Regions from separate parts of the Anaerobranca gottschalkii DSM 13577 genome, predicted to be linked through region 1. Evidence: a T-box and tRNA genes for the amino acid it is inferred to sense, from the RefSeq annotation. Region 1 holds a T-box; the other holds one or more tRNA genes.
The links. The T-box of region 1 lies ahead of BMX60_RS00910 (valine--tRNA ligase). A T-box ahead of a tRNA ligase gene usually reads a tRNA of that ligase, here a tRNA-Val.
Positions count from the first base shown of each region.

Region 1 (4,421 bases):
CATTTTGAATAGTTGTATTTAATCTACTTAAAATCCACTTATCAGCTAAAACCAAATTTGATTGGATATCCAAATCTTCTACATTAAAATCCTGTAAATTCATCAAAACAAACCTAGCTGCATTCCAAATTTTATTTGCAAAGTTTCTACTATTTTCTACTTTATCTTCACTAAAGCGAATATCATTTCCTGGGGCTATCCCGGTAATCAATGTAAACCTTAGGGTATCTGTACCATATTTATCGATTATATCTAATGGATCAACACCATTTCCTAAAGACTTACTCATTTTTCGCCCTTGGGCATCCCTTACTAAACCATGGATATAGACATACTCAAAAGGTCTTTGTTTAGTAAATTCTAAGGAAGTAAATATCATTCGAGCAACCCAAAAATATATGATATCATAACCTGTAACTAAAACAGATGTAGGGAAATAACGTTGAAAATCAGGGGTGTTTTCCGGCCATCCTAAAGTTGAGAAAGGCCAAAGGGCTGAGCTAAACCATGTATCTAATACATCTTCATCTTGTTTTAAGTTTGATCCACCACATTTACCACAAAGGGTAAGAGTTTCTCGCTCAACAATTACCTCTCCACATTCACAATACCAAGCTGGTATCCTATGTCCCCACCAGATTTGTCTAGATATACACCAATCTCTGACATTTTCTACCCAATTTAAATATATTTTAGCAAACCTTTCAGGTATAAATTTTATTTCCCCAGATTTAACTTTTTCAATGGCAGGCTGAGCTAATGGTTTCATTTTAACAAACCACTGATCTGAATAATAGGGTTCTATAACAGTAGAGCAACGTTCACAATGTCCAACACTATGAAGATGGTCTTCTACCTTTATTAAATATCCTAAATCCTCTAATTCTTTTATCAATTCCTTACGGCATTGGAAACGATCCATACCTTGATAATGTAAAGCTTCTCCTGTCATTATTCCTCTTTCATCAATTACTACAATTGAAGGCAAATCATGTCTTTTAGCAATTTCATAATCATTGGGGTCATGGGCTGGTGTTACCTTTACAGCACCAGTACCAAATTCAGCATCTACATATTCATCGGCTACTATTGGTACTATTCTATTAGTAATTGGCAAAATTACATTTTTTCCAATTAAATCCCTATATCTCTCATCTTTAGGATTTACTGCCACAGCAGTATCACCCAACATGGTTTCCGGTCTAGTTGTTGCAACTACTAAGTATTGATCACTATTCTCAACGGGATATTTTATATGCCATAAATTACCTTGCTTTTCGATATGTTCAACTTCTATATCAGATAAAGCTGTTTGACAGCGGGGACACCAATTAATAATGTACTTACCTCTATAGATTAATCCCCTCTTATATAGCTCAACAAACACTGTTTTAACAGCTTCAGAACACCCTTCATCTAGAGTAAATCTCTCCCTTGACCAATCACAAGAGACTCCTAGTTTTTTTAGTTGGGAAGTAATCCTTTGATGATATTCTTCTTTCCATTTCCACACTAAATCTAAAAACTTTTCCCTACCCAAATCATGTCTTGTTTTATCTTGTTCCTTTTTTAGGTGTTCCTCTACCTTAATTTGTGTAGCTATCCCTGCATGATCTGTACCTGGTACCCATAAAGTATCATAACCTTGCATCCTTTTCCAACGAATTAGGATATCTTGTAATGTATTATCTAGGGCATGACCCATGTGTAGAGCACCAGTTACATTTGGTGGTGGAATTACGATAGTGAAACTTTCTTTAGTTTTGTCTCCAGATGGCTTAAAAAGCCCTTGTTCTGACCAAATATTATACCATTTTTCTTCAAAAGATTTAGGGTCATATACTTTTTCCATGAATATTCCTCCTTTAATCAAATAAATAAACCCTTCCATCCAGTTAGGACGAAAGGGTAAAATTCCGCGGTACCACCTAAATTCCGAATTAAATAAATTCGGCACTCGATATTATAACGGACATACCGGCTTACCCTACTATAATTCAGATAAGCAGCTTGTAGGCGACTTTCAGTATCCTTTCTAGGGGAAATTTCCACCAGCCTTTCCCTCTCTGGACTAGAGTAATACTTACTCCTCCTACTCATAGCTTTTAAAATATTTATTTTTTACCAGGTATTATACCTAAAATCACATTAAAAGTCAATCTATCCCTCTAGATTGTGTTAAATAATTATACTACAGATGGTTCTCTAATCAGTTTACCTTCTTTAAACCGTTTGAGATTTAATACTTTAATATCGATATCTAATGGTTGATCTGTAATCATTTTAGCTGTTAACTTCCCTACCGCTGGTGCTATCATAAAGCCATGACCACTAAATCCATTAGCTAAATAAAAATTTTCTACTTCTTCAGTATTCCCTAGGATTGGTTGGGCATCTGGAGTCATATTATATAATCCTGCCCATTGTCTTAACACTTTAATATTTTTCAAAACAGGGAGAACTGGAATTATTTTTTCAGCCATTTCCTCTAAAAAATTAGCAGTAGAAGATATATCAGTTCCCTTCAACTCATTAGGGTCACCAAAACCCATTATAAAACTGCCATGGGGGACTTGTTGACAGTAAAAACCATATTCTAAAGAGATTACCATGGGGTCTTGTATTTGCTTTACCGGTTGAGTTACAAGAATTTGATGCCTTTCAGAATATACAGGAAGTTCAATACCTACCATTTTAGCTATAAACTGGGCATAAGGGCCAGCAGCATTTATTAGGTAATTAGTTTTAATCTTTCCTTTTGTAGTAATCACAGATGTCACTCTTCCATTTATTACCTCAACATCAACTACTTCTGTATACTTATAAATTTGAACTCCCAACCTTTCGGCTCCAATGGCATATACTAAGTTAGCGAGAAAAGGATTTATATGACCATCCTTAGGACAATATGTAGCAGCTAATAAGCCATCTGTATTTAAATGGGGTACGATTTCTTTAGCTTCTTGAGGAGATAGTAACTGAACATCAATGCCTAAAGACCTTTGTAAAGCTATATTTTTTTTATATTGCTCCACTACCTTTTCACTATAGGCTAACATTAAATAACCTTTTTGTTTAAACTGGATATCAAATTCCGTTGGTATTTCTTCATGTAATCTTTCAAATTCTTTAATACTATCTTTAGCTAAAAGGCAATTCATTTCAAGGCCCCATTGATGTCTTACACCGGCTCCACAACGTCCTGTTGATCCTGCCGCCGGATATTCTTTTTCAATAATTACTATATCTTCTACTCCATACTTAGCTAAGTAATAACCTATCGAACAACCTATTATCCCTCCGCCTATAATCACCACATTAGCCTTATTTTTCATCTTTAAATCCTCCAAAAACTCCTAAAAATACCGGTTTACAAGGTGGCCGTAATTTATGTTGCTTAATTTCTTCTATTTCTTTTCCAGTCTCTTTACTCAACAAATTTTGTAGAATCCCTTGACAAGTCCTGCCTTGACAAGAACCCATACCACATCTAGTAATTCTTTTAATTTCTTCCGGTGTATCGATTCCCATTTTCAAAAGATTTCTGATCTCTCCTACAGTGACATCTTCACATCTACAAATAATGATATTTTCATCCATAAAATATCACTCCTCTACTTTAATAAAGCGTATAATATTTTCTTTTCCTTTCTCCACCTCTAAAGTTATCACTGCCGTTCGATCTAATTTACTATTATTTCTTATTTTTATAACTTTACATTTTGTAACAGGTTCTCCCCTTCTATCTAAACCTATAACCAGCTCTCCCTCTTTAGGTAAAGGTAAAAATTCATAAGGTATTGTCACTTTACCTTTATCCCCTTTTTGTTCTACAACAAAAATTGCTAATCCAGGACAAGCACCTACACAATTAGTACAACCATTACAAATATCATGGTTAACAACGGGTATTTTATTAATATCCTCCCCTATTTTCACTGCTCCTTTGGGACATGAGCTTTCACAAGGATTACACGGAATTTCTTGAAAACATTCAAATATCGCCACTGGACCTTGTTTTATTCGCTCTTCTGAAGGAAAAACTTTTTTAAGTTCTTCATCTGTTGGTATGCCAGTTTTTTTCAACATTTTAAATCCCCCCTAACTTCCTTAATCCCCTTCGTATTTTTTCTCCAACTTCCCCTTTCCTCAAAATTTCTAAACTATTTAAGGTTTTATCAATTTCTTGTTCTAACCCTAAACAACCTAAATTCCTAGATAAAGCTAACCCAGCCAATTTGCCTTCTACCATAGCAGAACTAGCTTCTTCCACTCCACAAACATCTCCGGCAACAAAAAGGTTTTCCACCGTTGTTTCTAAAAATTTATTCCGTTTTGGTACATATCCTCCTAACTCAGGTATCAATACCATTTCACAACCCCTATGCCAAAGAAGGTCATTGACAGGAGATAAACCTACT
Region 1 covers NZ_FOIF01000002.1:7,096-11,516, reverse strand. Annotated here, with positions in the region: gene BMX60_RS00910 (valine--tRNA ligase) at 1-1,852, opposite strand, end outside; T-box leader at 1,894-2,109, opposite strand; gene BMX60_RS00905 (NAD(P)/FAD-dependent oxidoreductase) at 2,187-3,335, opposite strand; gene BMX60_RS00900 ((2Fe-2S)-binding protein) at 3,325-3,600, opposite strand; gene BMX60_RS00895 (4Fe-4S dicluster domain-containing protein) at 3,607-4,089, opposite strand; gene BMX60_RS00890 (NAD(P)/FAD-dependent oxidoreductase) at 4,091-4,421, opposite strand, start outside.

Region 2 (4,421 bases), on a different contig from region 1:
CCCAGTATGTAGTTAAGACTTTGAAAAATTTAGAAAAAATTCGGGAAAAGTATAAAGAAGCTAAAAAAGTTGAAGAAGAGGCAAGGAAAGCCTATGAAAAAGCGGCAGAAGGTGAGGAGAAATACAAAGCTATTAACAAACTGAGGGCTGCAGAGAAAGTTAGTAAAGATTATTTCTTAGATATGGTACAGCTTATAGGTGGATTTTATTTAGCTGAAGATTTAAAACCAGTAGCGGATATCCTATTAAAAGAGCATAATGCAGCTATTAAGGTAAGAAGAATTAAGAATAAAATTCAAGATTATCAATTAAAATTAGATAATAAAGTAGCTAAGTTGAGGGATAAAGGAAACAGTGAAAAAGAAATAGAAGAAAAAGTAAAAACCTTGAAGGAAAAAATAGCTGAACAAAAGGCTGCTTTAAAAGAAGCAGAGAAGAAGCTAGAAGAAATATTGGCTACTATAGAAAAAATGTTAGACCCATATAGGGATCATCCTGATTTTGAAAGATTAGAATCTTATAGAGATAAAGGGATAGACTTAGCTAAGCTTACCGTAGATGAAATGAGGATAGTAAGAAAAGATTTACAATTAATTTTCCAAGACCCTTATTCATCTTTAAATCCGAAGATGACAGTTGGTCAAATTATTTCCGAAGGGTTGTTTGCCCATAAGATGTTTTCTCCAAATGATCCCAAATTACAAGATTACGTTTTAGATGTTATGGATAAGTGTGGGTTACAAAATTACTTTGTTCACCGTTATCCCCATCAGTTCTCTGGTGGTCAAAGGCAGCGGATAGGTATTGCCCGTTCAGTTGCTCTAAAACCTAAATTTATTGTCTGTGATGAAGCGGTTTCTGCACTAGATGTTTCTATTCAATCACAAATTCTTAACTTATTACAAGACCTTAAAGAGCAAGAAAAATTAACGTATCTATTTATATCCCATGACTTATCAGTTATTAAACATATTAGTGATAGGGTAGCAGTAATGTATTTAGGTAATGTAGTGGAGTTAGCAGAAACAGAAGAATTGTATCAGAGGCCAATGCATCCATATACTGAGGCATTGTTAATGGCAATACCTACTACTGATATCGATGTAGATAAAAAAGAAGTTTATGTATTAGAAGGAGATATACCAAGTCCTATTCGCCCGCCAGCAGGCTGTAAATTCCACACCCGCTGTCGCTATGCAACGGAAATTTGTAAGAATGTACCACCAAAACTTGAAGAAGCTTCACCTGGACACTTTGTAGCTTGTCACCATAAACTAAATCAATAAAGGAATGAAATGACGTGTTATATCAAAGGGAGAAAATAGAAAAAATCTTACAAATTAAAAAAGAAAAGGCTGAAGCAATTAAGAAAAGTAGAGGTTATAGTGAAGATTATGATGAAAAATTAACCTTTGATGATATCTTGGCTATTATAATTTCAGCAACAATTGTATTTGGACCTATCTTTTTAGTCTTAGGGATAATATTATACTTATTAATAAGAACATGGTAGAAAATTTGCGGGGTAACTTTATCCCGCAATTTTAATTAAAATTCAATTGACATAATACAAATAAATGGTATATAATAATAAAGGAATGCGAGAGTGCTGGAACTGGCAGACAGGCACGTTTGAGGGGCGTGTGGTCAATACCGTACGGGTTCAAGTCCCGTCTCTCGCACCAAAATTTATTTTTTATAAAAAAGTGTTGACAACACATAAAATAAATGATAGAATAAATCTTGTCGTTGTGACAGAGCACCACAAATTAGATGAAAGCAAATGAAAGTAAATGAAAGTAAAAAAATTAAAAATAAAATAAAGTATTGACAAAACAAAATAAACGAGTTATAATAATAAATGTCGCTGAGATGAAGAGTTGGAGCTGTGGTGTAGAGGCCTAACATGCCTGCCTGTCACGCAGGAGATCGCGGGTTCGAATCCCGTCAGCTCCGCCAGTAAAGTATATGTGCCTCGGTAGCTCAGTCGGTAGAGCAGAGGACTGAAAATCCTCGTGTCGGCAGTTCGATTCTGCCCTGAGGCACCATTTAAAACATGCGGAAGTGGCTCAGTGGTAGAGCATCGCCTTGCCAAGGCGAGGGTCGCGGGTTCAAATCCCGTCTTCCGCTCCAATAAAAGTCTGGCGGCATAGCCAAGTGGTAAGGCAGAGGACTGCAAATCCTTTATTCCCCAGTTCAAATCTGGGTGCCGCCTCCAAGATCTTACCAAATACACCCTGCCGGGGTGGCGGAATAGGCAGACGCAAGGGACTTAAAATCCCTCGGGCTTTACGGCCCGTACCGGTTCGACTCCGGTCCTCGGCACCAACTAAAAATTAACACCTGAGACAAAGTTCTCAGGTTTTGTTATACTAAAAATGGGTTCGTAACTCAGGGGGAGAGTGCTACCTTGACAGGGTAGAAGTCGCGCGTTCGATCCGCGCCGAACCCACCATAAATGATAATAAACAGCTAAAAGGCTGTTTTTCCTTTTTTTAAGAAGTTTTCTAGTCCTTTGATGATGCCAGAGTTTTGGAAAGAAAGTTAAAATTTCAATTATTTTTATTGACAATTTAACTGTATATAACAACTTCACCCCTCATATACTAAATTTAGGTAGATTATCTTAAGGGGGGAAGAAATATGAAAAGTCTTACGATAGGTACTAAAAGATATCTAGAACAATTTAGATATTGTTTAGAAGATAAACTAGAACCTTTACGGCAACTAGGGATGGAAATTAACTTAACAGAAGAATCTAAAGGTAACATAACTTTTTTGGGATGTTCAATTCATAATACCACCATTAGTAATCATGATTATGAAAAAATTGCAGTTAAACAAATAGCCTTTGCTTTAGCAACATACATAGTAGATGTTTTGGAAAAACCTTTATTAGAAAAAAATATTAAAAACTTTTACCCTACTTTATCGGAAAAAGAACAAAATAAATTGTATATAAAGTCATTAGAAATTATAAAACAAAAGAATAAGGTTTTTAAAAGAGATGAAACAATAAAAGCTGATATTGCAGAAAAACTTATAGAATATTTCGAGAAACAATGGCAAATCAATATTGAAGGTTTTATTAGGTTTAGACTACAAGATTATATGGATAGTTTATTAGAAATAATTCAAGAGGCTCAAGAAGAGCTGAATATAGAAAAAGAGTATAATGACTTTATTAAATTACTTAGGTATTTTGTGGATATCCAAGAACCTAAAGTAAATGAAGCCCATTTATTAAAAAAGGGTGGTAAATATTTAATTTTAGGAGATAATCATGAAATAATAACAGAGGAAAATTATGGTGATGTAAATGGTTGTGATGGAATTATAAGTTGTTTAGTAACCTATGCTCCTCAAAAAATAGTTATCCATATAAAAGATTTTTATTTTGATGATGAAGTGTTAACAACTGTAAATAGTATCTTTGATGAGAAAGTTGTTTTATGTTTAGGTTGTAATCACTGTGCTGACCCTGTAGATACAATGGAAAAAAGTAATGAAGAAATAAAAACAACTTGACTTTTAGAATAAATAACAATATAATATTTTCAAAAAATATTGCTTAAAAATTATGAAGGGGAAAAGTACTTTGTGGAACTTTTCAGAGAGGGTATACCGTGGCTGAAAGTATACCTAAAGGGAAACTTAGGAAAAACCACCCTGGAGTTGAAGGCGATGAGCCTTTTCGGTTAATAGCCGTTATCCTATTTAAAGTGGAAGGATAGTATCCTTCAACTAGGGTGGAACCGCGGTGTATAATCGTCCCTTTTTCAAGGGACGATTTTTTATACATACTAGAAAAAAGATTTTGTTATTTTAGAAAGGAGTTGAGGTTTAAATGATTAAAGTTACTCTAAAAGATGGATCAGTTAGGGAGTATGAAGTAGGAGTTACAGTAGAAGAAATAGCTAAAGATATTAGCCCAAGGTTAGCTAAAGAAGCTTTAGCAGGAAGGGTTAACGGAAAACTAGTAGATTTAAATTTTAAGTTAGAAAATGACAGTACATTAGATATCATTACCTTTCAAAGTCCAGAAGGGGAAGATATCTATAGGCATAGTTCTGCCCATATAATGGCACAAGCAGTTACAGAACTTTATCCAGGGGTGAAACTGGCAATAGGTCCAAGTATCAAAGATGGTTTTTATTATGATTTTATGGTAGATAAGACCTTTACCCCCGAGGATTTAGAAAAAATTGAAAAGAAAATGGAGGAAATTATTAAAAGGGATCTTCCCTTTAAAAGACATGTTATCTCTAGGGAAGAAGCTATTAAATTCTTTAAAGAATTAGGACAAGATTTTAAAGTTGAGTTAATTGAAGGGTTATCAACTGATGAAGAAATCACTTACTATAAACAAGGAGACTTTGTGGATCTCTGTTCAGGCCCCCATATACCTAGTACAGGGAGGT
Region 2 covers NZ_FOIF01000006.1:52,012-56,432, forward strand. Annotated here, with positions in the region: gene BMX60_RS03210 (ABC transporter ATP-binding protein) at 1-1,286, shown strand, start outside; gene BMX60_RS03215 (hypothetical protein) at 1,301-1,513, shown strand; tRNA gene BMX60_RS03220 (tRNA-Leu) at 1,601-1,685, shown strand; tRNA gene BMX60_RS03225 (tRNA-Asp) at 1,883-1,959, shown strand; tRNA gene BMX60_RS03230 (tRNA-Phe) at 1,973-2,048, shown strand; tRNA gene BMX60_RS03235 (tRNA-Gly) at 2,059-2,133, shown strand; tRNA gene BMX60_RS03240 (tRNA-Cys) at 2,144-2,218, shown strand; tRNA gene BMX60_RS03245 (tRNA-Leu) at 2,240-2,328, shown strand; tRNA gene BMX60_RS03250 (tRNA-Val) at 2,381-2,455, shown strand; gene ytxC (putative sporulation protein YtxC) at 2,644-3,528, shown strand; T-box leader at 3,572-3,779, shown strand; gene thrS (threonine--tRNA ligase) at 3,848-4,421, shown strand, end outside.
Region 2: it has a tRNA-Val gene. The T-box ahead of BMX60_RS00910 (valine--tRNA ligase) is inferred to sense a tRNA for this amino acid. The anticodon was not compared.